DNA from 2 places in the Streptomyces sp. NPDC058691 genome. Region 2 is predicted to be linked to the other one. Evidence: riboswitches for the same ligand, from Rfam matches in the RefSeq annotation. Region 2 holds a riboswitch; the other holds the start of a gene.

Region 1 (14,694 bases), on a different contig from region 2:
GCGTGGTCGAGTCCGACGGGCGCTGGGTGATGGTGCTGCCCGACCCGTCCGAGGCGGTCACCCATCTGTGGGCGGAGGGTCCGGACGACGCGTCCGCGCAGGCCCTGCTCGACGAGTGGTCCGCGATCGTGGACAGCGCCGGCCGCTGATCACACTCCGCGTACGGCCCACGGGCCCTTCCCGGCGCGCACAACGGCGCGCCGGGAGGGGCCCGTTCGAGGTCGGAGGCGGCGACGTGCGACGATGTGCGGCATGCCGCAGCAGCACCCCGATCGGAGCAGCCCCCCTGACAGGGCGGTGAACCGGCGCCCCGACGCCTCCATGTCGCTGCTGACCAACGTCATGGAGCACAGCCTCGACGACGGATACGCCGAGGCCGCGGCCCGCAGGGGCGACACCGGCACCTCCCGGCTGCCCGGGTCGCTCCGGGGCAAGCTGGTGCTCGCGTTCGGGCTGGTGCTCGCCGCCGTCGTGGTGACGGTGGGAGCCGCCCAGACCCAGGTCGCAGCGCCGACCCTGGCCAAGGAGCGGCAGAAGCTCATCGACCGCATCCAGTCGGAGACGACCGCCGCGGACGAACTGCAGAGCCGCGTCGACACCCTGCGTGACGACGTGGCGGCCAGGCAGCGCGAGGCGCTCAAGGAACAGGGCGGCGGCGCGGAGCAGGTGGCGCTGCTGGCCGGTGCGACGCCGGTGACCGGGCCGGGCATCAAGGTGGAGATCGACGACGCCAAGGAGGCGTCCTCGGGGGGCGGCGGCAATCCGCGGACCACCAGTGGCTTCTCGGACACCGGGCGGGTCCGCGACCGGGACATGCAGCGGGTCGTCAACGGCCTGTGGGCGTCGGGAGCGGAGGCGATCTCGGTCAACGGGCAGCGCCTCACCGCCCTGTCGGCGATCCGCGCCGCGGGAGACGCCATACTGGTCGACAACAGGCCCCTGGTGCCGCCCTACACGATTTCGGCGATCGGGAACCCGCAGCACCTCAGCACGTCTTTCCAGGACAGTGCGGACGGACAGTATCTGCACGTTCTGCACGAGAACTACGGGATTCGCGTGAGCATCTCCCAGGAGGAGAAGCTGAGTCTGCCGGCGGCGCCGAGTCTGATCATCCGCTATGCGACGCCGGTCGCCTCGGCCGGTTCGCCGGACGCAAACGGAACTGGGAAGGGTACGAATTGATCGCCGTACTGGGCCTGATCGTTGGAGTGGTGGTGGGCCTCGTGGTCCGTCCCGTGGTACCGACGCTGGTCGAGCCCTACCTGCCCATCGCCGTGGTGGCCGCGCTCGACGCCGTCTTCGGCGGCCTGCGCGCCATGCTCGACGGGATCTTCGACGACAAGGTCTTCGTGGTCTCCTTCCTGTCCAACGTCGTGGTGGCGGCCCTGATCGTGTTCCTCGGTGACAAGCTGGGGGTCGGGGCGCAGCTCTCCACGGGTGTGGTGGTCGTCCTCGGTATCCGCATCTTCTCCAACGCGGCGGCCATCCGCCGCCATGTCTTCCGGGCGTGACAGCACGATGACGGACGAGCACGGCCAGTACGACGAGAACGGCCGGGAACCGCAGGAGCCGGTGCCCGGACGGGAGTCCGGCGTGCCCGAGGGCGCGCCCGACGGCACGCCGGAGCAGCCGTCCCGGCCCGCGTCGCGGGAGCTGCCGCCGGCCGCCGCGCCGGGTTCCGGCCCGGGGGAGCGCGAAGCGGCGCCTCGTGCCCCGGAGTCGGGGCCGTCGGCCGCTCCCGCGAGCGAGCCCCCGCACGCGTCGGTGCCGCTGCCCGGACCCGAGCCGCGCGAGTCGCAGGAGCAGGCACCCCCGGCCCCGGCAGCGTCCGGGCCCGCGCCGTCCACCGCCGTGTCGACCGGCCGTCAGCGGCTCAAGGCCGGCCTGTGGCCGCCGCGGGCCAGCCGGGCGCAGCTCATCGTCGCGCTGCTGCTCTTCGTGCTCGGACTGGGCCTGGCGATCCAGGTCAGTTCGACCAGCGACACCAGCGCGCTGCGCGGTGCCCGTCAGGAGGACCTGGTGCGGATCCTCGACGAGCTCGACAACCGCACGCAGCGGCTCGAGGACGAGAAGCAGCGCCTCGAGGACCAGCGCCGGGAGCTGGAGAACAGTTCCAACCAGGCCGAGGAGGCCCGGAAGCAGACCGAGCAGAAGGCCGCCCAACTCGGCGTGCTGGCGGGCACGGTCGCGGCGCAGGGCCCGGGCATCACGCTGACGATCACCGACTCCAAGGGCGGGGTCGAGCCGGACATGCTGCTGGACACGTTGCAGGAACTCCGCGCCGCCGGGGCCGAGGCGATCCAGATCAACGACCTCCGGGTGGTCGCCGACACGTACTTCACCCAGGGTGCCGACGGCGCCGTGGAGATCGACGGCCACAAGGTCGCCCAGCCCTACCGCTTCAAGGTCATCGGTAATCCACAGGATCTCGAACCGGCCCTGAACATCCCGGGAGGCGTGGTACAGACTTTGGAGAAGGAGCAGGCCACGGTCGATGTGACGCGTTCGCAGAAGATCGTCGTCGATGCCTTGCGGCCGCCGGAGCAGCCTGACTACGCTCAGTCGTCATCCCGGTGAGGCCGGTACGAGTGGGGGTGCACCGGGGAGGGCAGGAGAATGCGGGGGGTCGCCGCACCGTTGGGGTGGTGCGTGAGGGAAACTGTGTGTTGGTCGTTACTGAGGGTTCGTCCTGCCCCACGGGCGGGTCTGTGTCGTTCAAGGGGAATCGCCCGTGAAGTTGTTCGGTAAGTGGTTCGGCAAGAGTGCGCGTCCGGCCGGTGACAGTCCTACGGCACGTCACCGTGCGCCACGGCACGCGCAAGATGAGGCCATGGGGGAGGAGCGCCCGCTGTTCCGGGAGCAGGGTGCTGCTCCGGGTGGCGACATTTCGGGCGGTCATGGTGCGGTTTCTGTTGACCCTGCCGCATCGGGGCGCATAGGTTTCGAGCAACCATCAGCCTCTAGCACGGGTGGAGGGTCCTTGCCGGTCTGTACGCGGTGCGGTTTCCAGAACGCGGAAGCGAGCCGCTTCTGCTCCAACTGTGGTGCGCCGCTGCGTGCCGCGGTGCCGTCGGAACGTGCCTCCGAGACCACGTCCACGATCTCGATCTCCGGCCTGGAGGCCTACGAGGCCGAGGTCACAGGTCAGACCGTGCTTCCCGCGCTGTCCCCGGAGGCCCAGGCGGCGGTCGACGCGCTGCCCCCGGGCTCGGCGCTGCTGGTCGTGCGCCGCGGCCCCAACTCGGGCAGTCGCTTCCTGCTGGACGGTGAGCTGACGACGGCCGGGCGCCACCCGGAAGGCGACATCTTCCTGGACGACGTCACGGTCTCCCGCCGTCACGTCGAGTTCCGGCGGGGCCAGGACGGAAGCTTCACGGTCTCCGACGTCGGCAGCCTCAACGGCACCTACGTCAACCGGGAGCGCATCGACTCGGTGACCCTGGCCAGTGGTGACGAGGTCCAGATCGGCAAGTACCGCTTGGTCTTCTACGCAAGCCAGTGGGGCGCCTGACCCCGCGAGGGAAGGTTCATGCTTCGTACACCGTCGGGCGGTGCCGGCAACGGCACCGCCACCGCGGAGGACAGACCGCTGAGCATCGGAGCGGTGCTCAACGAATTGCGTGAGGAGTTTCCCGAGGTCACCATCTCCAAGATCCGCTTCCTCGAGGCGGAGGGGCTGGTGGAACCGCATCGCACCCCGTCCGGGTACCGGAAGTTCTCGGTCAGGGACGTCGAGCGGCTGGGTCACGTGCTGCGGATGCAGCGGGACCACTATCTTCCGCTCAAAGTGATCCGCGAGCACCTGGACGCCCTGGACCGGGGCGAGCCGCTGCCGCTGCCCGCGCCCGCGGAGCCGCGCGAACTGCTGGAGGCCGGTGCCATCGAGCCGGATTCGGGCCTGGGCCTGCGGATCGGCCGGGACGAACTGATGGCCGCCACGGGCGCCGACGACGCCGAACTGGCGCAGTGGGAGGCGTACGGGCTGGTGGAGGCCGGCTCGGACGGCGACTATGACGCCGAAACGGTGAACATCGCCAAGCTCGTGGCCGATCTGGGACGGTTCGGGCTGGAACCGCGCCACCTACGCGCTGTGAAGGCCGCCGCCGACCGCGAGGCGGGCCTGGTGGAGCAGGTCGTCGCCCCGCTGCGCCTGCACCGCAATCCGCAGACCAGGACGCACGCCGAGGCCACCGCCAGGGAGCTGGCGGCGCTGTCGGTGCGCCTGCACGCGGCGCTGGTCCAGTCGGCCCTCAGGATCAGGCTCTTTTGACGCTGAGTGACCGGGACTCGGCCCGGCCGGTGACCGGCCGGGCCCGTCCCGACTACCCAAACCTGCCGAGCACGTCCTAGGGTTGCTGTGTGAACGAGCTCGACGTCGTGGGTGTCCGGGTCGAAATGCCCTCCAACCAGCCGATTGTGCTCCTGCGGGAAGTGGGAGGCGACCGCTACCTGCCCATCTGGATCGGGCCGGGGGAGGCCACCGCCATCGCTTTCGCGCAGCAGGGCATGACGCCCGCGCGGCCGCTGACCCATGATCTTTTCAAGGACGTGCTCGAGGCCGTCGGCCAGAGGCTGACCGAGGTCCGGATCACCGACCTGCGCGAGGGCGTGTTCTACGCCGAGCTGGTGTTCGCCAGCGGCGTGGAGGTGAGCGCCCGTCCCTCCGATGCCATAGCGCTCGCACTGCGGACCGGAACCCCGATCTACGGGAGCGACGGTGTGCTGGACGACGCCGGCATCGCCATCCCCGACGAGCAGGAGGACGAGGTCGAGAAGTTCCGGGAATTCCTCGATCAGATCTCGCCCGAGGACTTCGGAACCAGCAGCCAGTGAGATCCGGCGCCGACCATTCGACGAGCCTTACCCCCTGAACGGATACGGCAAACCACTCCAGGGGTTGATATCACTCGGCGTGCCGAGCGTGGCGATCGTTGACGCACCCGGAGTGACTGCCTACCGTCGAGATGGAAAGTCCCGATGGCACGTGCGCGTGCCCTCAGGGGTGCGAAGGGACGGGAGGTCGGCGTGAGAAGCACCGGCGACGGTATGGCCGCTGGCGGCCCGTATCCGATGCGCGCGGCCCTGGCCCGCAACGCGGCCGTGGCCTCCGGCGGGGGCGCGGGGGAGGTCTCCGGCCAGGAGCCGGAGGGGCCGGGCGAGAGCGTCGGCTACCGAGGGCCCACCGCCTGCGCGGCGACCGGCATCACCTACCGCCAGCTCGACTACTGGGCGCGCACGGGGCTCGTGGAGCCCAGCATCCGGCCGGCCTACGGCTCGGGTACCCAGCGGCTGTACAGCTTCAAGGACGTGGTCGTCCTCAAGATCGTCAAGCGGCTGCTCGACACCGGGGTGGCCCTGCAGAACATCCGCACCGCGGTGCAGCACCTGCGCTCCACCAGTCCTGCCGAGCTGGCACGGATGACCCTGATGAGCGACGGCGCCACCGTCTACGAGTGCACCTCGCCCGACGAGGTCGTCGACCTCCTCCAGGGCGGCCAGGGCATCTTCGGGATCGCTGTGGGCGTCGTGTGGCGCGACGTGGAGAGCGGCCTGTCGCAGCTGCACGGCGAGCGCGTCGACACCGGCGAGACCCTGGTCGGCCACAACCCCGGTGACGAACTCGCCCGGCGCCGCAATCGCGCGGTCTGACCCGGGCGGCCGCCCGGCGGCGCCGTCGTCCCACCCGTCCGCGCCGTACAGGCGTACGGCGGGTGTCGGTGCCGTAGGGCACCATCGGTGACGTGAGAAGCGCGCCGACCATCCTCCACCTGGACATGGACGCGTTCTTCGCCGCCGTCGAGCAGGCCGCGAAGCCGAGTCTGCGGGGGAAGCCGGTCATCGTCGGGGGGCTGGGCCCGCGGGGTGTGGTGGCGACCGCCTCGTACGAGGCCCGTGTGCACGGGGTCCACTCGGCGATGGCGATGGCCCACGCCCGCCGGCTCTGCCCCAACGCCGCCTACCTCGTGCCGCGCTTCGGGGTGTACCGGCAGGTCAGCGATGTCGTCATGGACATACTGGCCCGGCTGTCGCCCCTGGTGGAGCCACTGAGCCTGGACGAGGCGTTCGTGGACCTGGAGGCGGGTGGCATCGGGGACGAGCCGCGGCGAGTGGGGGAGCGGCTGCGGGCCGACATCAGGGCGGCCACGGGGCTCACCGGCTCGGTCGGGCTCGCCGGGTCCAAGCTGCTCGCCAAGATCGCCTCGGAGCAGGCCAAGCCGGACGGCCTGGTCGTCATCGAGCCCGGTACCGAGCGCGATCTGCTGGCGCCCATGCAGGTGCGCACCCTGCCGGGGGTGGGACCCGCCACGGCCGAGCACCTGCGAAGGGGCGGCATCACCACGGTCGGGGAGGTCGTGGAGGCGGGCGAGGCCGAGCTCGTACGGCTGCTGGGCAGGGCGCACGGCGCGCATGTACACGGCATGGCCCTGGGGGTGGACGAGCGGCCCGTGGTCCCGGACCGCGAGCACAAGTCGATCTCCGTCGAGGACACGTTCGACGTCGACCTCACCGACCGCGTCCGGATCCGGCTGGAGGTGGACCGGCTCGCCGACCGCTGTGTGCGGCGGCTGCGCGCGGCGGGGCGCTCCGGCCGCACGGTCGTGCTGAAGGTGCGCCGGTACGACTTCACGACGCTCACCCGCTCCGAGACGCTGCGCGCCCCGACCGACGACCTCACCGTCGTCCGGGAGACGGCGGAGCGGCTGCTGGAGGCCGTGGACCTCACCGGCGGCGTACGGCTGCTCGGCGTCGGCGTGGCGGGGCTCGCGGATTTCACGCAGGAGGACCTGTTCGCCCAGGCGGCCGAGCGCGAGGAGGCGCACCCCGACGACGAGGGCGCCGCCGAGGCGGGCGAGGGCGTAGCGGAGAGCGCCGGCGCCGCGGGGACGCCGGCCGTCACGGAACGGCGCTGGACGCCCGGCCAGGACGTCCGGCACTCCGAGTACGGCGCCGGCTGGGTCCAGGGCAGCGGGGTCGGCCGGGTCACCGTGCGCTTCGAGGAACCGAAGTCGGTGCTGCCGGGACGGGTGCGGACCTTCGCGGTGACCGACCCCGATCTCGAGCCCTCGGAGCCGCTGCCGCTGGTGTCATCCGGGGACGGATGAGGAGGACGGGTGACGGGGATGGCGCAGGCGGAACGGTCAGCTGTCGCCGGCGAGCTTGCCGAAGTCGCGGTCGGGCGGCGGCTCGTCCCCCGGTCCAGGGAAGGCTCCCGGGCCGCTCATCCCGTAGTGGTGGTAGAGCTGCAGTTCCTGCTCAGGGGAGAGGTGACGGCCCACCCCGAAGTCCGGGGCGTCCTTGATCAGTGCCTTGTCGAACGGGACGCGCAGCCCGTCCTCGCCGAACTCGCTGGGCTCCAGGGGAACGAAGGCGTCACGACTGAACAGGCCGGTGCGCACCGCGGCCCACTCGGGCTCCCCGGTGGCGTCGTCGAGGTACACCTCGTCGACGGTTCCGATCTTCATTCCGTTGCGGTCGAAGGCCCTGCGCCCGATCAGGCTCCGCGGATCGATACCGGTCTGCACGGTCCCTCCAACTGGTCGCGATTACTCCTATTTAGGCACGAAAGGTGTCCGCTGTCACATGACCGTTCAACCAACCCCGCTGGTAGGCTGACAGCGGCTGGCGACCCCATGCGGGAGAGTCCTGGCGGTGCGACGCACCGGCCGCCGGGCGCCGAAGGAGCAAACCCTCCCCGGAATCTCTCAGGCATCCGTACCGCATGGGTGAGGTCACTCTGGAAAGCAGGAAGGGCAGTCCGTCCGTGGCGGCCCGTTCCTCACCGACGGTGAAAGCCGTTCCGCGCGCGGGACGGTGAAACTCTCAGGTGCAGATGACAGAGGGGGAGGCCGTGTCGCGCCAGACCAGGAGGCCTCCGCAGATGACCGCCCACCGCATCCCTCTCACCGAGCTGGAGCGCGGCATCCCGTTCGAGCAGCGCCATATCGGACCCGACGCCGCCGCGCAGGCCAAGATGCTCGCGCAGGTCGGCTACGGTTCGCTGGACGAGCTCACCGCCGCAGCCGTACCGGACACCATCAAGAGCGCCGGGGCCCTGGGCCTGCCGGCCGCCCGCACGGAGCCCGAGGTGCTGTCCGAGCTGCGCGCGCTCGCGGACCGCAACCAGGTGCTGCGGCCCATGATCGGCCTGGGATACCACGGCACCTTCACCCCGCCGGTCATCCTGCGCAACGTCATGGAGAACCCCGCCTGGTACACGGCGTACACCCCGTACCAGCCGGAGATCTCCCAGGGCCGCCTGGAGGCGCTGCTCAACTTCCAGACGGTCGTCGCGGACCTGACCGGTCTGCCCACCTCCGGCGCCTCGCTGCTTGACGAGGGCACCGCGGCCGCCGAGGCGATGGCGCTGGCCCGCCGGGTCGGCAAGGTGAAGCAGGGCGTCTTCCTGATCGACGCCGAGACCTTCCCGCAGACCGTCGCCGTGATCGAGACCCGCGCCGAGCCCACCGGTGTCGAGGTGGTCGTCGCCGACCTGACCGACGGCATCCCCGCGGAGATCGCCGAGCGCGGTGTCTTCGGCGTGCTGCTGCAGTACCCGGGCGCCTCCGGTGCCGTGCGCGACCTGAAGCCCGTCATCGACCAGGCCCACGAGCTGGGGGCGATCGTCACCGTCGCCGCCGACCTGCTCGCCCTGACGCTGCTCACCTCCCCGGGCGAGCTCGGCGCCGACATCGCGGTCGGCACCACCCAGCGCTTCGGCGTGCCGATGGGCTTCGGCGGCCCGCACGCCGGCTACATGGCCGTCCGCGAGGCCCACGCCCGCAGCCTGCCCGGCCGTCTGGTCGGAGTCTCCGTCGACGCCGACGGGAACAAGGCCTACCGCCTGGCGCTGCAGACCCGTGAGCAGCACATCCGCCGCGAGAAGGCCACCAGCAACATCTGCACCGCCCAGGTGCTGCTCGCCGTCATGGCGGGCATGTACGCGGTCTACCACGGCCCGAGCGGACTGGCGCAGATCGCCCGCCGTACCCACCGCTACGCCGCCGTCCTCGCCTCCGGCCTGCGGGCCGGCGGCGTCGAGGTGACCACAGGCGCCTTCTTCGACACCGTCACCGCCCGCGTGCCGGGACGGGCCGCCGAGGTCGTGGCCGCGGCCCGCGAGGCCGGTGTCAACCTGCGCCAGGTCGACGGCGACCTGGTCGGCATCGCCTGTGACGAGACCACGGGCCGCGCCGACCTGGCCGCCGTCTGGGGCGCCTTCGGCGTCACCGGCGACCATGCCGACATCGAGCGCCTGGACGCCGTCACCGAGGACGCGCTGCCCGCCGGGCTGCTGCGCGACGAGGACTACCTGACCCACCCGGTCTTCCACCAGCACCGCTCGGAGACCGCGATGCTGCGCTACCTGCGCCGCCTCGCCGACCGCGACTACGCGCTGGACCGCGGCATGATCCCGCTCGGCTCCTGCACCATGAAGCTGAACGCGACCACCGAGATGGAGCCGGTCACCTGGCCGGAGTTCGGCGCGCTGCACCCCTTCGCCCCCGCCGAGCAGGCGGAGGGCTACCTCACGCTCATCCGTGAGCTGGAGGAGCGCCTCGCCGAGGTCACCGGCTACGACAAGGTCAGCCTGCAGCCCAACGCAGGCTCGCAGGGCGAACTGGCCGGTCTGCTCGCCGTCCGCGCGTACCACCGCGCCAACGGCAACCCCCAGCGCACCGTCTGCCTCATCCCCTCCTCGGCGCACGGCACCAACGCCGCGAGTGCCGTGATGGCCGGCATGAAGGTCGTTGTCGTCAAGACCGCCGGTGACGGCGAGGTCGACGTCGAGGACCTGCGGGCCAAGATCGAGCAGCACCGCGACGAACTCGCCGTGCTCATGGTCACCTACCCGTCCACGCACGGTGTCTTCGAGGAGCACATCGGCGACATCTGCGCGACCGTCCACGACGCGGGCGGTCAGGTCTACGTCGACGGCGCCAACCTCAACGCCCTGGTGGGCCTGGCCAAGCCCGGTCACTTCGGCGGCGACGTGTCGCACCTGAACCTGCACAAGACCTTCTGCATCCCGCACGGCGGCGGCGGCCCCGGCGTGGGCCCGGTCGCGGTGCGCGCTCACCTCGCGCCGTACCTTCCGAACCACCCGCTGCAGCCCGCGGCCGGTCCGGAGACCGGCGTCGGCCCGATCTCCGCCGCTCCGTGGGGCTCGGCCGGCATCCTGCCGATCTCCTGGGCGTACGTGCGCCTGATGGGCGGCGAGGGCCTGAAGCGCGCAACGCAGGTCGCGGTGCTCGGTGCCAACTACATCGCCAAGCGCCTGGAGCCGCACTACCCGGTGCTCTACACCGGCCCCGGCGGGCTGGTCGCGCACGAGTGCATCATCGACCTGCGCGAGCTGACCAAGGAGACGGGCGTGACCGTCGACGACGTCGCCAAGCGCCTGATCGACTACGGCTTCCACGCGCCGACGATGTCGTTCCCGGTCGCCGGGACGCTGATGATCGAGCCGACGGAGAGCGAGAACCTCGCGGAGCTGGACCGCTTCTGCGACACGATGATCGCCATCCGCGCGGAGATCGAGCGGGTCGGCTCGGGGGCGTGGCCCAAGGACGACAACCCGCTGCGCAACGCCCCGCACACCGCGGCTGCGCTGGGCGGGGAGTGGGACCACTCCTACACGCGCGAAGAGGCGGTCTTCCCGGCGGGCGTGACGGCCGCGGACAAGTACTGGCCGCCGGTGCGCCGCATCGACGGGGCCTTCGGCGACCGCAACCTGGTCTGCTCCTGCCCGCCGCTGGACGCGTACGACGCGTAATCCCGGCTGAGGCCCGGAAGACGGGCCGGAGATTCACCAAGGGTCGGCCCCGCTGTTCGTCAGCGGGGTCGGCCCCTTTTCGCGCCGGACTCGCGGGTCATGCGGCGGTGACGACGTGCTCGCTGCCGAGCGGGCGGTGCGGGGCGATGATCTGTCCGTCGGGGAGCAGTTCACCGGTGTCCTCGAAGAGCAGGACGCCGTTGCACAGCAGACTCCAGCCCTGCTCGGGGTGGCTGGCGACGATGTGCGCGGCCTCCCGGTCGGAGTTGGCGGCGGACGGGCAATGCGGCTGGTGCGGGCACATGGACGATGTCTTTCGCTGCGAGTGGTGTGACGTACGGCTTGATTGGGTAGGAACCTCAGTCATGGCCGTCCCCCGTTCAGTCGGTCGGTCCCAGTGTTGCTCTACTGACGGATTTCCGCAGGGATTTCGCGCGAGCAGCCCTCGATAGTTGGTGACGCTTTCACTCTGGCGGGCGGTTGCCCGGACAATGCAACGCCTCCGTGACCGGTCGGTCACGGAGGCGTTCGAGCGCCGCCCCAGAAGGCAACCGTCAAGCGGTGGTGCCGAGCAGGGGCGGGGGCGCCAGTCGCAGGGTGAGCATGGGCATCAGGTCGGAGAACCGGTGCAAACGGTGCGCCGCGATGCCGGGCGGGGCCGGCGCGAGGGGGATCAGCAGGTCCGTGGCGGCCGGTTGAGCCGTTCCGGCATCGGCGCCGATGTCACCGTGCAGCCACAGGGTCAGCATGTACAGCCCCGGCACCGAGAGCAGATGCGGCTGGTAGGGCGTGACCAAGGCGTCGGCCTGGAGCAGCGCGCGCTCCGTGGAGGCAAGGTACGGCCCTTCGCGGAAGTGCGAGAACGCCCATCCGTCCGGCGTGTGGATGGTCTCCCCGGCGGCGACCACCCGTCCCCGGCCCTCCGCCGACGGGATCCCCGCCTCGCTCCGCTCCCCGGAGTGGATGTGGAAGCGCCAGCCGGTCAGCCGCGCCCTCGGCAGCCCGTCGGGTCCGGCGATCACGGGGTCGAGCACGTGCAACGGCAGCGGGTGCTCGGCGACGAGCGGCCCCGCCGCGGAACGCAGAGAGGGTGTGCGGGCCTCGCGGACGGCGGTGGGCGAGCTGAGTGCGGCGAGAACGCTTCGCAGAGCGGGTGCGGGGGCTGGAGCTACCTGCAGCGGCATGGTGGGCGGCCTCTCATGGGGAGACGCGGGGGTGCTCAATGGGGTGCGGACAGCGCTGTCAGCGATGAAACAGCAGGCCAGGGCAGGCCGAACACAAGGGGCGCCGGGGGGTGGCGGCGTTCGGAATCAGCGTGGGCATGCGGATCCCTTTCCCGTGGCCGGAGCGTCGCGGGCGCGCGGCGGATCGCGGAGGCTCTGCCTGTGAACAGAGGATATACGAGGTGTGTTCGCGCAGTGTTTCGTCTAGCCGTCAGCGATATTAACCGCAAGGCCGATCCAGGTCACCCTGAACGGCCGAATGGTCCGCATTAGGACTGTCTCCCGGTCCGGTGGGCTGGGCATTTCCCGTCGTCACGGATGGCTGAATCTCGCCGACGTTTTTCACGAGGGGCCCGCGGATGGCACGTGAATTATGTTCCATGCCATCGGAATGTGCCGGAAGACGGTGCTCCCGCCAGCTTACCGGGTCGTGTGCGTCACAGGGGGCGTTATCGATCTCAACCCTGGGCATGATGTGATCACGGCCCACGCGAGGAGGAACCTTCGATGGGGGAAAAGGTCGCAGCCACGGGGTTCGACCTCTCCGACCGCCAGCGCTACCGCAGGAAGCTCAAGCAGTGCCTGCTGGGGCTGGAGCGGCTTCTGGAGGAGAAGCGGTTCGACCGTCCCCGAAATCTCATGGGGCTGGAGATCGAACTCAATCTCACGGACCGCGACGGCCTGCCGCGCATGATGAACGAGGAGGTGCTGGAGCGCATCGCGAGCCATGATTTCCAGACCGAGCTCGCGCAGTTCAACATCGAAGTGAACATCGCTCCGCACCGGCTTTCCGGGCGTGTGCTGGACCGCCTCGCCGAAGAGTTGCGCATGGCACTGGGATATGCCGACAGAAAAGCCCGGGAGGTCGGCGCCCAGATCGTGATGGTGGGAATCCTGCCCACCCTCGGAGCGCAGGACCTGGTGGGCGCCAACCTTTCCCGGGCCGACCGCTACACCCTGCTCAACGACCGCATCCTTGCCGCCCGGGGCGAGGACATCACGCTCGACATCGCCGGCGTGGAACGTCTGACGAGCACCTCCGGCTCCATCGCGCCCGAAGCCGCGTGCACCTCGATGCAGATGCATCTGCAGGTGACCCCGGCCCGCTTCGCCGCCGTCTGGAACGCCGCGCAGGTGGTCGCCGGGCCGCAGGTCGCGCTCGGCGCCAACTCGCCCTTCCTGTTCGGCCGGGAGCTGTGGCGGGAGACCCGCCCGACGCTCTTCCAGCAGGCGACGGACACCCGTCCCGAGGAGCACCGGGCCCAGGGGGTGCGGCCCTTGACCTGGTTCGGCGAGCGCTGGATCGACTCCGCCTACGACCTGTTCGCCGAGAACGTGCGCTACTTCCCCTCGCTGCTGCCGATCTGCGAGGACGAGGACCCGCTGCACGTCCTGGACGAGGGCGGGGTGCCGCAGCTGAAGGAACTCACCCTGCACAACGGCACGATCTACCGCTGGAACCGCCCGGTCTACGCGGTCGTCGACGGCGTCCCGCATCTGCGGGTCGAGAACCGTGTGATGCCGGCCGGTCCCACCGTCGCCGACGTCGTGGCCAACACGGCCTTCTACTACGGCCTGGTGCGGGCTCTGGCGGAGGCCCCGCGCCCGGTCTGGACGCGTCTGCCGTTCGCCGCGGCGGCGTCCAACTTCGACGAGGCCTGCCGCCACGGCATCGAGGCCGTGCTGCGCTGGCCCAGGTCTTCGCGCGGCAGCGGGACGATCGAGGTGCCCGTCGTCGAGCTCGTGCTGGAGGAACTGCTGCCGATGGCCGCCGCCGGGCTGGACGGCTGGGGCATCGACCCGGTGGACCGGGACCGTTATCTCGGGATCATCGAGGGCCGCTGCCGCCGGCGTACCAACGGTGCCGAGTGGCAGGCCGCCGTCTTCCACCGGGAGCTGGACCGCGGACTGGACCGGCAGCGCGCGCTGGCCGCGATGACCGTGCGCTACTGCGAGCTGATGCAGGACGGGGCGCCCGTCCACGAGTGGCCTGTGGAGCCCTGAGCCGGGACCCGCTCACGCCGTCCGCCGGGCCGATGAGGCAGGATGGCGCGGGTGGATGCCTCTGTGGACGGCAGGACGATCGACGAGGGCGGCGCCGGGAACGGCGGCGCCGGCGGACTGGAGCGGCGCACGCTGCGCAGCGAGACCTTGCTGGTGCTCGCGCTGTCGCTCGGTGCCAGCGCGCTCTCGGCGCTCATCAGCTTCATCGGCTCCGTCACCAAACCCGGCGGGCTGAAGGACCAGGCCGCGACCCTGGTGGGCACGCAGGCTCCGGGGCGCCCGTGGCTTGACCTGTCGTGGCAGTTGTTCGGGATCGCCACCGCGCTGGTCCCGGTGGCGCTCGTCGCCCACCTGCTGGCGCGGGAGGGCACGGGCATGCCGGTGATCGGGTTCGACCTGCGGCGGCCGCGCTCCGATGTGCTGCGCGGGGCGGTGGTCGCCGCCGTCATCGGTGGCACGGGGCTGCTGTTCTACCTGGGGGCCCGGGCCTCCGGGGCCAATCTGACCGTCGTGCCGGAGTCCCTGCCGGACGTGTGGTGGAAGATCCCGGTCCTCATCGCCTCCGCGATCCAGAACGCCGTACTCGAAGAAGTGATCGTCGTCGGCTATCTGCTGCGCCGGCTCGGCCAGTTGGGCTGGACGCCGATGGGGGCGCTGGTCGCGAGCAGCGTGCTGCGCGGCTCGTACCACCTG
Region 2 (14,694 bases):
TTACTGCACGCCCAGCGAGGCGTAGTCGTAGCGGCCGTTGTACGCGTCGGCCGTGTAGACGTTGGTCAGGCGCGAGCTGCGCCAGATGATGTTCTTCTCGAAGGTGAAGGGCAGGTAGTACGCGCCCTCGGAGACCTTCTGGTTGATCTGCTTGTAGACGTCGGCCGCCGCGTTGGGGTCGGTCTGCTGCAGCGCCTTGTCGAACAGGCCGTCGATCGCCTTGTCCTTGATCTCGGCGAAGTTGTTGTTGCCGCTCTCAAGGATGAACCGGCTGTCGACCAGCGGCTGGAGGAAGCCCTGACCGGACGGGAAGTCGGCGCCCCAGCCCATGATGATGATGCCGTAGCCCTTGGACTTGACCGTCTTCGGGGCACCGATGATGCCGGAGGTCTGGGCACCGTCGAACTCGTCGAGCTCGGTGGTGATGCCGACCTTCTTGAGCGACTCCTGCAGCGACTCGGCCGTGGCGACCTCGATCGGCTTGTTGTTGCGCACCGCGATCGTGGTCTTGAAGCCGTTCGGCTGGCCGCAGGCCTTGAGCTCCTTCTTGGCCTCCTCGACGTTGCCCGTGGTGTCCTTCAGGACGTTGTACGGGTCGTAGGCGCCGTCGGAGCCCTTGATGCCCAGCGGGAGCATGTTCGGGGCGATCGCACCGCCGGCCTGCGGGCCGCCGCGGGCGGTCTGCAGCGACTTGTGGTCGGCGGCGAGGATGACCGCCTTGCGGCAGTGGATGTTGTCCATCGGCTTGACCGTGGTCGGGAAGACCGCGTAGCGGATGAAGCCCGTGTCCGGGTTGTCGGCGTTGGCCTTGTTCTTGCCGAGGACCTCGGCGCGGGCGGCCTGACCGACGCCGGTGGCGTTGAGGTCCAGGTCGTAGTCGCCGTTGATCAGACGCTTGTCCATGTCGTCGGCGTTGGTGGTCAGCGTAACCGTGATCTTGTCCGGCAGCGCCTTGCGGAGGTCGTCGGTGGACGCGCTCCAGTTGGTGTTGCGGACCAGGACCATCGACTTGTTCGGCGTGTACGACTCGAACTTGTACGGGCCGCTGGAGAACGGCTTGAGGCCGTACTTGGCGCCGGTGTCCTTGGCCGCCGGGACCGGGGAGCCGGACGGCATCGCCAGCATCTGCTCGAAGTCGCTGTTGGGCGTCGGCAGGTGGAAGACGATGGTCTTGTCGTCCGGGGTCTCGATGGCCTTCAGGCCCAGCTTGTCGGCCGAGGTGTCCTTGTAGGGACCCTTGTACTCACCCTTGGGGTCGAGCACCTGCTGCAGGTAGATCGGGCCGCCGGAGATGACGTCCTGGGCCCAGATGCGCTCGATGCCGTACTTGACGTCCTTGGAGGTCAGCGCGGAGCCGTCCTCCCACTTCAGGCCGTCCTTCAGCGTGTAGGTGTAGGTCTTGCCGCCGTCGGAGATCTTGGCGTTGGCGGTGGCCAGGTCCGGCTTCAGCGTGGTGCTGGCCGTGCCGGGCTCCGGCGTGAAGGAGATCAGCTGGCGGGTGTAGTACCGGCTGAAGTCCCACATGAAGCCGTAGTAACCACGCTGCGGGTCCCAGGAGTCGGCATCCTGCGTGCCGACGAACTTGAGCGTGCCGCCCTTCTTGTCGGACACGCTGGCGACCTTGTTGACGGCCGCGTTGAAGCCCGGAGCCTTGGCGGCGTTGCCGTCGGACTTGTCACCGCCGCCGCCGCAAGCAGCGGTGGCGAGCAGGGTCGCGACCACGACGGCCGTCCCTGCGGCCAGGCGCCTCGATGAGCGTGGGGAAATCACTTTTTCGCAACCTCCGTGATTCGCGGTCCGCCACGTCGGCGGACCTGCGTTCCTATCGGTGAGAAGCCACCTGACGTGAGCGGCAGGGGCGGGTGTGCAAGGGCTAACGGGAGCCCTTCGGGTCCAGCGCATCCCGTACGCCGTCACCGAAGAGGTTGAAGGCGAGCACGGTGATGAAGATCGCCAGACCCGGGATCAGCATGAAGAGCGGGTCCGTCTCGTAGAAGGACAGCGCCTTGTAGAGCATCTGGCCCCATGAGGAGGTGGGCGGCTTCACGCCGACCCCGAGGAAGCTCAGGGCGGCCTCGGTGAGGATGTTGGTCGGGATCATCAACGTCGCGTAGACGGTGATCGGCGCGACCAGGTTGGGCAGCAGTTCGCGGAAGAGGATGTACCCGCGGCCGGCGCCCAGGCTGCGTGCGGCGTCGACGTACTCGCGTTCACGCAGGCTCAGGGTCTGGCCGCGGACGATGCGCCCGACGTACGGCCATCCGAAGAAGCCGATGACCACGACCAGGACGCCCATGCGAACGCCGGTGCCGCTGAAGCCGAGCAGCGAGTTCGGCATGACCGAGACCAGGGAGATGATGAACAGGAGCTGCGGGAAGGCCAGCAGGACGTCCATCACGCGGCCGATGGCGGCGTCGACCCAGCCGCCGAAGTAGCCGGCCACGATGCCGAAGAAGGTGCCGAGGACGACCGCCACGACGGCGGACAGGAACGCCACCAGCAGGGAGATCTGCGTTCCGTAGACGATGCGGCTGAAGACGTCGCGGCCGTTGACCGGCTCCACCCCGAAGAGGTAATCGCCGCTGATGCCGCCCCACTTGCCCGTGGGGGTGCCGAACAGCGGGTCGATCTTGTCCTCGTGGAAGTCGTTCGGCGGATGGCCGAACGCGCTCACGATCAGGGGCGCGAAGATCGCGACGAGGACGAGGAGGACGACAACGACGCCGCCCGCCAGCGCCACTTTGTCGCGCTTGAGGCGCATCCATGCGATACGACCGGGCGAACGGCCCTCGATCGCCTTCGCGGGTATGTCGGCGGCGACGTCGGCGACGGCCGTTTCAGCGGTGTCGTGCAGCGGTGCTGTCATGTCTCCTCGTGCATCCCCCTGCCGGCGGTGGCCGGCTTCGCCTGGCCGTCCGTCCGGGTCGACGGAGCGGACCGACCATGTCGGGCGCAGCTCTTGATGGTGGTGCGGTGGCGCTGGACTGTGTGTCGGTCGCGTGATGGATCGTTAGGGCTCGTGCGAGCCGGCCTTGAGGCGTGAGTCTTCAACGGCGCATCGATCAGGCGCCAGACCTGGCAGGGAAGCGATGCGCAACCGTGATGCGGTGACCCTTCGTCCGTTATTACCGCAGTGTTACGCGCGTTGACAGATCGCCGGGAGGGTTGCCGACTCGCTACCGTCGGACCCATGAATGATCGGCTGCGCGCGGTGTGCGACCTCATGGTCCCCGTGGTCAGGGAGATGGCAGGACTGCACGAGTACGACGGCCAGGTACAGGACCTGTCACCGGACGGCGTGCGGCGCGGGTTGTCCGCGCTGGCCCACGCGCGACGCCGCGAAGCGGCGCTTCCGGACGAACACGACGAACGGCACCTGTCGGTCTTCGAGGACACCCTCAGGGTCCAGTACGGCGAGCTGGAGCTGCACCGGCGGGACCCCTATCCCCATCTGTCGAACCTCGAACTGACCGCCTACGACCGGGAGTACGCGCCGCGGGAAGAGCTCGCCGAGGCCCGCAGGCGTCATCTGCTGCAGTGGCCGGACGCCGTGGACGCGGCGGTCGCGTCCCTCGACCGGGTGAGCGCGCCCGTCGCCGGGGCACTGCTCGGGGCGGTCCGCGGTCTGGCCGCCGGCCTCGACGCGGACCAGGAGCCGGAGGCCGGCCCCGCGCTCGCCGCCCACCGCCGCCTGGTGGACCACATCGCCCGCGCCGCCGAGACCGGCGATCCCGACCCGCGGCTCGGCGGTGACGCTCTCGCGGCACTGATGGGCAGTCAAGAAGGCCTGTCGGTCGACCTGTCGGCGCTCGCGGAGGAGGCGGAGCGCGAACGCGACCGGCTCACCGAGCTGTTGGCGGAGTCCTGCCGGCGGCTCGACCCGGAGCTCACCGTCGACGAACTGATCCCGCGTCTGCTCGCGGACCACCCCGACGCGGAGGGGGTGATCCCCGAGGCCGCCCGGCTCACCGAGGAGGTCATCGAGTTCACCCGGCGCCGGGGGCTGGTGCCGTGGCTCGACGGGGACTGCCTGGTGGGTCCCGCGCCGCCGTCGCGGCGCTGGTCCATGGCGATGATGACCTGGGCCGCCCCCGAGGAGGCCGACAGCGCCTCCTGGTACCACGTCACCCCGCCGGAACCGGACTGGCCCGAGGACGAGCGGGAGGAGTGGCTGTCGGTCTTCAGCCGCACCAGCCTGCCCGCGATCACCGTGCACGAGGTCGCGCCGGGTCACTTCGCCCACGGCCGGGCCCTGCGGCACGCGCCCACCCAGGTCCGGCGCGTCCTGCACTCCCTGTCCTTCTGCGAGGGCTGGGCGCACTACGTGGAGGAGGTCTGCCTGGAGGAGGGCTTCCGTTCCCGCGATCCCCGCTTCGCCATCGGCGTCGCCCTGGAGGCGCTCGTCCGCGTCACACGGCTCGCCTGCGCCATCGGGCTGCACACGGGGGCCATGACGCTGGAGGAGGCCACAGTCCGGTTCATGCGCGACGCCCGCCTCGCGCGCGCCGGTGCCGCCTCGGAGGCCCGCAGGGGCACCTTCGACGCGGCCTACGGGCGCTACACCTGGGGCAAGTTGGAGATCATGCGGCTGCGGGAGCGGGCCCGCCAGGAGTGGGGGCGGGACTTCACGCTGCAGCGGTTCCACACGTCCCTGCTGGAGCTGGGCAGCCCCCCGCTCGGACTGATCTCCGCGGTGATCTGACGGGCCCCGGGGGCGGCTTGGGGGGAGACCCCCCGCGAGCCGTCCCCGGACGGCTCAGTACCGCTGCGGCGCCCGGCCGTGGACGGCGCTCGCGGCACCGCCGCCCGCGTGCGCGTCGCGGTCGTAGAAGGGCTGCGCGGCGGCCCGCATCCACATGCCGACGGGGTCGTACTCGTCGGCGAGGGCGACGGCGGCGACGGGCAGTCCCTGGGGCACCGCGGCGAGGGCGGACTGCATCATCAGCCGCACCGTCTCGGCCGACTGGGAGCCGCTGTCGTAGAGGTCGACGCCGATCGCGAGATACGGCTCGCCGACGGCCGGCTGGACCCACGCGCGCCGCAGGGACCGCACCGCGGGGTTGCGGTGGGCCTGCTGGGACAACAGGGCATAGTACTGGGGGATCTGGAGTGCGGGCTCGGCTATCCGCAGCGGTCCCGCGGGGGCATGGTCCAGCCCGAGACCGATCCGGCGCAGATCGAGCCAGGGGACGCCGACGCCGCCGCCGGGGGCGTGCGGGTTGAGCCACAGGCCCCAGCGGTCCGGGAAGAGGGAGGCGGCGATCTCACGGCCGGACACGACCTCGTGCGCCCGGGTCCAGCCGCTGGCGGCCAGTTCGCGCGAGGAGGTCACGCAGGGGGCGTAACCGTAGCCGCCCACCTCCATGTTGCCGTACTGCGCGTCCGCGGCGCCGGGGCTGCCCTGCCACAGCAGCATCCAGACCTCGCCGTCGGCGAGGGCCCGCAGCAACGTCTCGTACGCGTCGAACCTACCGGGCGTCACCTGCCGGAGCGCATGCTCCAGCCCACTGTCCCCTCCCGCGCCCGCGACCACGTGACCCGCCCTTCCACCTCTGCGTCGTCTGCTGCTTCGCCTGCCGGACCAAGGTTATGCGCCGGTGCCGACAAAGAAGGGTCGCACGCGCTCGATCATCCAGTCCCCCACGGGGTCCTGTGCGACGTCGAGAAGGACGAGACTGACCTGCCACGGCACCGGGACGGCGCCGAGCGCGCGGCCGAGCGCGGTCATCGCGGCGACGCGGTCCTCCTCCTGCCAGCGGTCGAGCTCGACGCCGATGAAGAGCGCGGCCGGGTCCCCCTCGACGCTGGCCAGGGCGCGACGTGCGGTGAGGACGACCGGGGTGACGGCGAACTCGCCCGCGGCGGCGGCCAGGAACTCCACCGGCTCCTCGTCCGGCGAGGGCTCCCACAGCCGCACCCGGGCCCCGGTCGGCGTGCCGGGCTCGCGGTCGGTGCGGCACAGCTCCATCACGGCGGGCGGCGGCAGCGGAATCCCCACCGCGCCACCGGGGTTGACGGCGATGCCGACCTGGGGCGGCAGTCCGCGGGCGAACTCGCGCGCCGGGGCGACGGCGAAGTCCATGCCCTGCGCCGCGTGGAGGAACTGCTGCTCGGAGCTGAACACCGGGACGTAGGCGCCGCCGCCGAGTTCGATGGTGGGCAGGTCCAGGTCGGGGCTGCCGGGGCCGCCGCCGGCCGGCAGCGGGATCCACAACTCCGAGCGGCCGAGCACCTCCAGGACGCGGGCGGTCGCGCCCGGATCGCCGAGGGCGGCGGTGAGGACCTCCTCGAGTTCGTTGGCGGGCCAGGTGCCTGCGGCCTGTCCGCCGGCGAACGCCGGGGCGAACCCGTCGGGTATCCGCTGCCCAGGGATGTCCACTGCGTCTCGCCTCGCAAAATCCGGTCGTCGTGCCCTCACCCAAAACCCTATCCGCAGCAGGGCCCGAGGGACCCCCGCGGGCCCGGATCCGTCACACCGTGCGATCGTCCGGTTGCGAGGGGTCACGACTTCTCACAAGGTGGGGCAGGCAAGGACAAAACCCTCACTTGGGAGATTCCTCAATATGCGCATCACCAGGACCACCTCCGCCCTCATAGCGGCCGCCGTCTGCGGTTCGCTGACGATGGGCCTCACCGGCGGTGTCGCGAGTGCCCACGCCCCGGTCCGGATCACGGCCGTTCACCTGGCGCCTGCCGCCGATGCGGCGGAGACCGGCCGAGCCGACCTCATCGCCAAGCTGGGTGACACGCTGTCGATCGGCGCGAAGCTCACTCAGGAGGCCCAGGCCCAGGCTCCCGACTCGGCGAAGCTCGAGGAGCTGCGCCAGGGCCTGGAGGAGGCGACCCAGCAGCTGTCCACGGTCGTCGGCCAGGCGGCCGGCGCGGCCGACCCGTCGCAGACCTACCAGTCCGGCATCGACCCGGCGGCACAGTTCCCTGCCGGCCCCGCCACCGACCCGCAGTTCGCCGACGTGGCGCTGCCCGCCGACAGCAGCGAGCGCGCCGCGGACCCCGTGTCCGACGTCCAGAAGCAGCTCGACACGCTGGTGGCAGATGTCGCCGCGCTGCTGAAGGCGGCCCTGGCCAAGGACCTCGCGGGCGTGACCGCCGGTGTGACCAGGGTCGTCGCCGACCTGCAGGCGCTCCTGCTGTCCGTGCCGAAGCTGCTGACCGGTGCGCTTCCCCTTCCCATCACGCTGCCGCTGGACGACCAGTCGGCGCTGGACCCGCAGGCTCCCGAGGCCCTGGCGCCCCAGGACCCGGCCGCGGCTCCCCAGGCTCCCGAGATGCCTGTGGCGCCCTTCTCGCAGGTCCAGTAGTCCGCGCGATCACCGCACCATCGGCGCACCACCGTGGCGGCCCGGCCGCTCAGCCGTCGAAGTCGATGGCCTCGAGCCGCCGGGCCGCTTCGCGGTCCAGCAGCACCGCCGAGGTGCAGGCGGCCGGCAGCCGGCCCTCCTCGGCCGCGCGCAGCAGCAGCCGTGAGGCCCGCTGATGCCGGGCCATGGCGTACGCCGACACCCCCCGCCCCCGCGCGCGCTGCCCCTCGAGGGCGGCCTCCACGGGCACGTCGAGCAGCACCAGGTGCATCCCCCGGCCGCGGCGCCGCGCCTCCCGGCCGACCCAGGCCCGTACCCACGGCAGGGTGCCGCAGTCGTGCAGGGCCACGCCGGCGCCGGAACGCAGGGCCCGCCACAGCCCCAGGTAGTGCGCCAGCCGCACCAGGGGGCGGTAGACGGCATAGGGGAGCAGGCGGGGCATCCGTACCTGCCAGCGCTCGCGCACGTCCTGGGAGTCGATCAGCCAGGCGTCACCGGAGACGCGGCGCATCAGGGTGCTCTTGCCGCCGCCGGGGAGCCCGGAGACGATCAGGACGTCACCGGCCGGGTAGCGCAGCCGGCGTACCCGGGTGCGCCCCGCGCGCAGGTCGACCAGCCTGCTCGGGCGCACCGAGCGCCCGGCGCGGACCGCACCTCGGGGACGGACCGCCGGCCGCACGGCCGCCGGACGGGGAGCGGCCGGTGCCCCGGCCGTCGCGTACGCACTCTGCCACCGCACAGTCGCCCTCCCGGTGAGACTTTCAAGAAATGGTAAATCCTCGGTATGCGCCTACCCAGGGAAGCGACGCGGTGACAACACGATCGGGACCCGACCGGGACATCGGGGACACGGCCGAGACAAGGCCGGGCGGCCGTGCAATGATGGCGGCCTCAATCACATATCGGCCGTTCGAGGCCGCGCGGGAGAGTTCCCCGTTCCCGCCACGGCGGGCGGGGCGCCGAAGGAGCAAGTCCTCCCTTGAATCTCTCAGGCACAGATACCGCGCGTCCGAGGCACATCTGAAAAGCGGGCGAGCCCTCCCGGTCACGGGGCGGCCGCCCCACCCAAGGTGCAAACCCGGGCTCCTCCGCACGGAGGGTCGAGGTGAACCTCTCAGGTTCCGATGACAGATGGGGAGGGCAAGCCCCCTTCCTGTCATCGCCCGACTTGTCTTTCCATGTCCTTGGGAGCCCGCCCGATGAGTGAACCCCGCCGTACCGCGCTGGACGCCCTGCACCGTTCCCTCGGTGCCACCATGACCGACTTCGCGGGCTGGGACATGCCGCTGCGGTACGCCAGCGAGCGCGACGAGCACACCGCCGTACGGACCCGGGCCGGTCTGTTCGACCTGTCCCACATGGGCGAGATCACGGTCACCGGCCCCGCCGCGGGCGAGGCGCTGGACCACGCGCTGGTCGGCCACATCTCCGCGCTGGCCGTCGGCCGCGCGCGCTACACGATGATCTGTGCCCCCGACGGCGGCATCCTGGACGACCTGATCGTCTACCGGCTCGGCGAGCAGGAGTACATGGTCGTCGCCAACGCCTCCAACGCGCAGGTGGTCCTGGACGCGGTGACCGAGCGCGCGGCCGGCTTCGACGCCGCCGTGCGCGACGACCGGGACGCGTACGCGCTGATCGCCGTCCAGGGCCCGGAGTCCCCCGGCATCCTGAAGTCGCTGACCGACGCCGACCTCGACGGCCTGAAGTACTACGCCGGGCTGCCCGGCACGGTCGCCGGCGTCTCGGCGCTGATCGCCCGCACGGGGTACACCGGTGAGGACGGCTTCGAGCTGTTCGTCGCCCCCGCCGACGCGGAGAAGCTGTGGCAGGCGCTCACCGACGCGGGTGCGGACGCCGGCCTGGTGCCCTGCGGGCTGTCCTGCCGGGACACGCTCCGCCTGGAGGCGGGCATGCCGCTGTACGGGCACGAACTGACCACCGCCCTCACCCCGTTCGACGCCGGTCTCGGCCGGGTCGTGAAGTTCGACAAGCCCGGTGACTTCGTGGGCCGGCAGGCGCTGGCCGCCGCCGCGGAGCGCGCCGCGGCCGAGCCGCCGCGCAAGCTGGTCGGCCTGGTCGCCGAGGGCCGCCGGGTCCCGCGGGCGGGCTACCCGGTGGTGGCCGGCGGCGCCGTGATCGGCGAGATCACCTCGGGCGCCCCGTCCCCGACCCTGGGCAAGCCGATCGCGATGGCCTACGTGGACGCCGAGCACGCCGCGCCGGGCACCTCCGGTGTGGGCGTCGACATCCGCGGTACGCATGAGCCGTACGAGGTGGTGGCCCTGCCGTTCTACAAGCGGCAGCGCTGAGGCCCCGCCCGCACACCGGGCACAGCCGTCCCACCTGTCAAGACAGCCGTTCACCAGCACATCCCCTCATCCAGGAGAATTCACGCCATGAGCAACCCCCAGCAGCTGCGCTACAGCAAGGAGCACGAGTGGCTGTCGGCCGCGGACGCGGACGGCGTGTCCTCGGTGGGCATCACCGAGCACGCGGCGAACGCCCTCGGCGACGTCGTCTACGTCCAGCTCCCGACGGTCGGCGACTCGGTGTCCGCGGGTGAGACCTGCGGCGAGCTGGAGTCGACCAAGTCGGTCAGCGACCTGTACTCCCCCGTCTCCGGCGAGGTCACCGAGGTCAACGAGGACGTCGTCAACGACCCCTCCCTGGTGAACTCGGCCTCCTTCGAGGGCGGCTGGCTGTTCAAGGTGAAGGTGTCCGAGGAGCCCGCCGACCTGCTCTCGGCCGACGAGTACACCGCCTTCACCGGCAGCTGACCCCGCCGCGGCACCCCGCCGCCCCGCCCTGCCCACCACGACCTCCGGACGGATGATCCCCCAGATGTCGCTTCTCAACAGCTCCCTGCACGAGCTCGACCCCGACGTCGCCGCCGCCGTCGACGCCGAACTGCACCGCCAGCAGTCCACCCTGGAGATGATCGCCTCGGAGAACTTCGCTCCGGTCGCGGTCCTCCAGGCCCAGGGCTCGGTGCTGACCAACAAGTACGCCGAGGGCTACCCCGGCCGCCGCTACTACGGCGGCTGCGAGCACGTCGACGTCGTCGAACAGCTGGCCATCGACCGGGTCAAGGCGCTCTTCGGCGCCGAGCACGCCAACGTCCAGCCGCACTCGGGCGCGCAGGCCAACGCGGCCGCGATGTTCGCGCTGCTGAACCCCGGTGACACGATCCTGGGCCTGAACCTCGCCCACGGCGGGCACCTGACCCACGGCATGAAGATCAACTTCTCCGGCAAGCTCTACAACGTGGTCGCCTACCACGTGGACGCCGAGACCGGCCAGGTCGACATGGCCGAGGTCGAGCGCCTCGCCAAGGAGTCCCGGCCGAAGCTGATCATCGCCGGCTGGTCCGCCTACCCGCGGCAGCTGGACTTCGCGGCCTTCCGGCGGATCGCCGACGAGGTCGGCGCCTACCTGATGGTCGACATGGCGCACTTCGCCGGCCTGGTCGCGGCGGGGCTCCACCCCTCCCCCGTGCCGCACGCGGACGTCGTCACCACCACCACGCACAAGACGCTGGGCGGCCCGCGCGGCGGCGTCATCCTCAGCAAGGCCGAACTCGCCAAGAAGATCAACTCGGCGGTCTTCCCGGGCCAGCAGGGCGGCCCGCTGGAGCACGTCATCGCGGCGAAGGCGGTCGCCTTCAAGATCGCGGCGAGCGAGGAGTTCAAGGACCGCCAGGTCCGCACCCTGGAGGGCGCGAAGATCCTCGCCGAGCGGCTGACGCAGGCCGACGTCACGGCGGCGGGCGTCTCGGTGCTGTCCGGCGGCACGGACGTGCACCTGGTCCTGGTCGACCTGCGCGACAGCGACCTGGACGGCCGGCAGGCCGAGGACCGGCTGCACGAGATCGGCATCACGGTCAACCGCAACGCCGTCCCGAACGACCCGCGCCCGCCGATGGTCACCTCCGGCCTGCGCGTCGGCACGCCGGCGCTCGCCACCCGCGGCTTCGGCACCGAGGACTTCCGCGAGGTCGCCGAGGTCATGGCCGAAGCCCTGAAGCCGGGCTTCGACGCGGAGACGGCCAAGGCGCTCGGCGCCCGGGTCACCGCGCTCGCCGAGAAGCACCCGCTGTACCCCGGTCTGAAGTAGCGACCGTCACCCGTTGTGCGGGACCGCCCCGGGCGGGCGGTCCCGCACACTGGACCTTGCGCGCAACACCCGTGCGCGCGATCCGAACCACCCGGCGGCGACCCCGCCGGCCCCCGGCGGACAACGGGGTCCGCGAACCCGAGGAGTCCTTCACCGTGGCCATCTCCGTCTTCGACCTCTTCTCGATCGGCATAGGCCCGTCCAGCTCGCACACCGTGGGCCCGATGCGCGCCGCGCGGATGTTCGCCCAGCGCCTGAAGAACGACGGACTCCTGGCCGGCGTCGCCTCGGTGCGCGCCGAGCTCTTCGGCTCCCTCGGCGCCACCGGCCACGGCCACGGCACCCCGAAGGCGGTCCTGCTGGGCCTGGAGGGCGACTCCCCCCGCACCGTCGACGTGGACACCGCCGACGAGCGTGTCGAGCTGATCCGCGGCAGCGGCCGCATCAACCTGCTCGGCGCCCACGAGATCCCCTTCTCCGCCGACACCGACCTGGTCCTGCACCGGCGCCGCTCGCTGCCGTACCACGCCAACGGCATGACGCTCTTCGCGTACGACGACGCCGGGGTGCCCGTACTGGAGAAGACCTACTACTCGGTGGGCGGCGGCTTCGTCGTCGACGAGGACGCGGTGGGCGAGGACCGCATCAAGCTCGACGACACCGTGCTGAAGTACCCCTTCCGCACCGGCGACGAGCTGCTGCGCCTCACCCGCGAGACCGGCCTGTCCATCTCCGGCCTGATGCTGGAGAACGAGAAGGCCTGGCGCTCGGAGGCCGAGATCCGCGCGGGCCTGCTGGAGATCTGGGGCGTCATGCAGGACTGCGTGAACGCCGGCCTCACCCGCGAGGGCATCCTCCCCGGCGGCCTCAAGGTCCGCCGCCGCGCCTCCGCCACCGCCCGCCAGCTGCGCGCCGAGGGCGGCACCGCCGAACACGCCATGGAGTGGGTCACCCTCTACGCCATGGCCGTCAACGAGGAGAACGCCGCCGGCGGCCGCGTCGTCACCGCCCCGACCAACGGCGCCGCCGGCATCATCCCGGCCGTGCTGCACTACTACGTGAACTTCGTGGCCGGGCGGTCGACGCAGGCCGAGAAGGAGGACGGCGTCGTCCGCTTCCTGCTCGCCGCCGGCGCGATCGGCATGCTGTTCAAGGAGAACGCCTCCATCTCCGGCGCCGAGGTCGGCTGCCAGGGCGAGGTCGGCTCCGCCTGCTCCATGGCCGCGGGCGGCCTCGCCGAGGTCCTCGGCGGCGGGCCGGAGAAGGTCGAGAACGCCGCCGAGATCGGCATGGAGCACAACCTCGGCCTCACCTGCGACCCCGTCGGCGGCCTTGTCCAGATCCCCTGCATCGAGCGCAACGGCATGGCCGCGGTCAAGGCCGTCACGGCGGCCCGGATGGCGATGCGGGGCGACGGGCGGCACCACGTCTCCCTCGACAAGGTCATCAAGACCATGAAGGAGACCGGGGCCGACATGAAGGTCAAGTACAAGGAGACGGCGCGGGGCGGGCTCGCGGTGAACGTCATCGAGTGCTAGAAGAGCAGGCCCCGGCCGGCGCGTTCGTACCCTTCGGCGCTGTCGGGGCCTGCTTTGCCCGCGCGGCCGCGCTCAGACCACGATCTTGCGCGGGTTGAAGTTGCCGCCCGGGTCCACGGCGTCGAAGAGGCCGGACATGACGGCGACGCCCTGCGGCGAGATGTCCTCCTCCAGCCACGGCGCGTGCTCCAGGCCCACCCCGTGGTGGTGCGAGATCGTGCCGCCGGCGTCGATGAACGCCTGCTGGATCGCGCGCTTGACCGTGTCGTACTCGCCGAGCGGGTCCTCGTCGCCGAACACGAAGGCGAAGGTGAAGTAGAGACAGGCCCCGGAGTGGTACGAGTGGGACATGTGCGACATCGTCCAGCCCTTGCGGCCGATCTTCTCGTAGGCGCGGTCGGCCGCCTCGTAGACCGCCGTGTGGATGTCGCGCAGCTTCGACCACGGCCCGGCGGTCTCGCTCACGTCGCCGGCGGCACCGCGGTCGAGCAGGAAGTCCCGGATGTACGGGGTGTCGAACTTCTTCTGGTCGTAGAGCGCACCGGGCCCCTTGCCGACGCCGATGCCGTGGTGCTTGCGCACGATCCGGTCGACGAGCGACTTCTGCAGCTTCGCGTGCGCCTCGTCGCCCTCGAAGCCGATGAAGGACAGGCACATCTCGTCGAGGTTCCAGCCGCGCCGCCTGAGATACGCCATGAGACCGGCCTGTGCCTTCTTCTTGATGCCCTTGGACTCCTTGCTCGTCGCCAGGGAGAAGCCCGTCTCGTGCGCGTCCGAGACACGGGTGACCGAGGGCGTCACGTCGCTCTCGGCGATCTCCCGCATCGCGGCGAGGCCGTGGTCGAAGTCCTTGAAGAAGTAGGCGTGGATGGCACGCCTTTCGGGGAGCCGGTGCACCTGCACCGTGACCTCGGTGATGACGCCGAGCCGCCCCTCGGAGCCCACCACCATCTCCCGCACGCTCGGCCCGGTCGACGCGCTCGGCACGGCACGGATCACGAGGACGCCGCCGGGCCGCACGACCCGCAGTCCCTTGACGATGTCCGCGATGTCGCCGTACTTGTCCGACTGCATGCCGGACGAGCGCGTGGCGACCCACCCGCCGAGCGAGGAGTGGGTGAACGAGTCGGGGAAGTGCCCCATCGTCCAGCCGTGCCCGTTGAGTTGGGCCTCCAGATCAGGACCCAGCACCCCGGCCTGGACGCGCGCCAGGCCGGAGTCGGTGTCGATCTCCAGCACCCGGCCCAGGCGGCCGAGATCGAGCGAGACGACCACCCGCGACTCGTCCGGATGCGGCTCCAGGCTGCCCGCGATGTTGCTGCCGCCCCCGAAGGGGATGATCACGGCGTCCGCCGCGACGGCCGCGTCGATGACGCGCTGCACCTGATCCTCGTCGGCCGGGTAGACCACCACGTCGGGGCTGCGCGCGATCTCACCGGCCCGGAGGCGGACCAGGTCACGCAGGCTCTTGCCGTACGTGTGGACGACCCGGGACAGGTCGTCCACGACGGCGTTCCCGGCGCCGACGATGCCGCTCAGGACCGTGACGAACTCCTCGGGTGCCGTCGAGGCCGGCACCTTCAACCGCGAGAAGTCGGGCCCTTCGGTGCGCTCCCCCGCCCGGAGTTCGAGACCGACGGCCTTGTGCACGAACGGCGCGAAACCGGGCTTGTCCTCGTGGTGGAAGCCGACGCCTTCCACGCCCCAGCCCCACCACTTCA

The links. Region 2 has a riboswitch for glycine ahead of gcvT (glycine cleavage system aminomethyltransferase GcvT). Riboswitches for the same ligand answer to the same signal wherever they lie in the genome.
Region 1: another riboswitch for glycine. It lies ahead of gcvP (aminomethyl-transferring glycine dehydrogenase); the one in region 2 lies ahead of gcvT (glycine cleavage system aminomethyltransferase GcvT).

What each region holds. Positions count from the first base shown of each region.
Region 1 covers NZ_JBHXSO010000084.1:3,304-17,997, forward strand. Annotated here, with positions in the region: gene ACFWVC_RS35610 (sugar phosphate nucleotidyltransferase) at 1-149, shown strand, start outside; gene ACFWVC_RS35615 (DUF881 domain-containing protein) at 244-1,182, shown strand; gene ACFWVC_RS35620 (small basic family protein) at 1,179-1,511, shown strand; gene ACFWVC_RS35625 (DUF881 domain-containing protein) at 1,519-2,577, shown strand; gene ACFWVC_RS35630 (FHA domain-containing protein) at 2,690-3,511, shown strand; gene ACFWVC_RS35635 (MerR family transcriptional regulator) at 3,530-4,270, shown strand; gene ACFWVC_RS35640 (bifunctional nuclease family protein) at 4,360-4,833, shown strand; gene ACFWVC_RS35645 (MerR family transcriptional regulator) at 4,978-5,649, shown strand; gene ACFWVC_RS35650 (DNA polymerase IV) at 5,742-7,103, shown strand; gene ACFWVC_RS35655 (PRC-barrel domain-containing protein) at 7,140-7,523, opposite strand; glycine riboswitch at 7,625-7,729, shown strand; gene gcvP (aminomethyl-transferring glycine dehydrogenase) at 7,880-10,774, shown strand; gene ACFWVC_RS35665 (DUF5999 family protein) at 10,872-11,078, opposite strand; gene ACFWVC_RS35670 (hypothetical protein) at 11,329-11,958, opposite strand; gene ACFWVC_RS35675 (glutamate--cysteine ligase) at 12,505-14,001, shown strand; gene ACFWVC_RS35680 (CPBP family intramembrane glutamic endopeptidase) at 14,044-14,694, shown strand, end outside.
Region 2 covers NZ_JBHXSO010000038.1:30,294-44,987, reverse strand. Annotated here, with positions in the region: gene ACFWVC_RS25285 (ABC transporter substrate-binding protein) at 1-1,722, opposite strand; gene ACFWVC_RS25280 (ABC transporter permease) at 1,874-2,866, opposite strand; gene ACFWVC_RS25275 (DUF885 family protein) at 3,191-4,702, shown strand; gene ACFWVC_RS25270 (enhanced serine sensitivity protein SseB C-terminal domain-containing protein) at 4,757-5,533, opposite strand; gene ACFWVC_RS25265 (enhanced serine sensitivity protein SseB) at 5,588-6,379, opposite strand; gene ACFWVC_RS25260 (hypothetical protein) at 6,564-7,319, shown strand; gene ACFWVC_RS25255 (AAA family ATPase) at 7,369-8,058, opposite strand; glycine riboswitch at 8,231-8,333, shown strand; glycine riboswitch at 8,335-8,460, shown strand; gene gcvT (glycine cleavage system aminomethyltransferase GcvT) at 8,519-9,631, shown strand; gene gcvH (glycine cleavage system protein GcvH) at 9,719-10,099, shown strand; gene glyA (serine hydroxymethyltransferase) at 10,164-11,435, shown strand; gene ACFWVC_RS25235 (L-serine ammonia-lyase) at 11,591-12,973, shown strand; gene ACFWVC_RS25230 (FAD-binding oxidoreductase) at 13,046-14,694, opposite strand, start outside.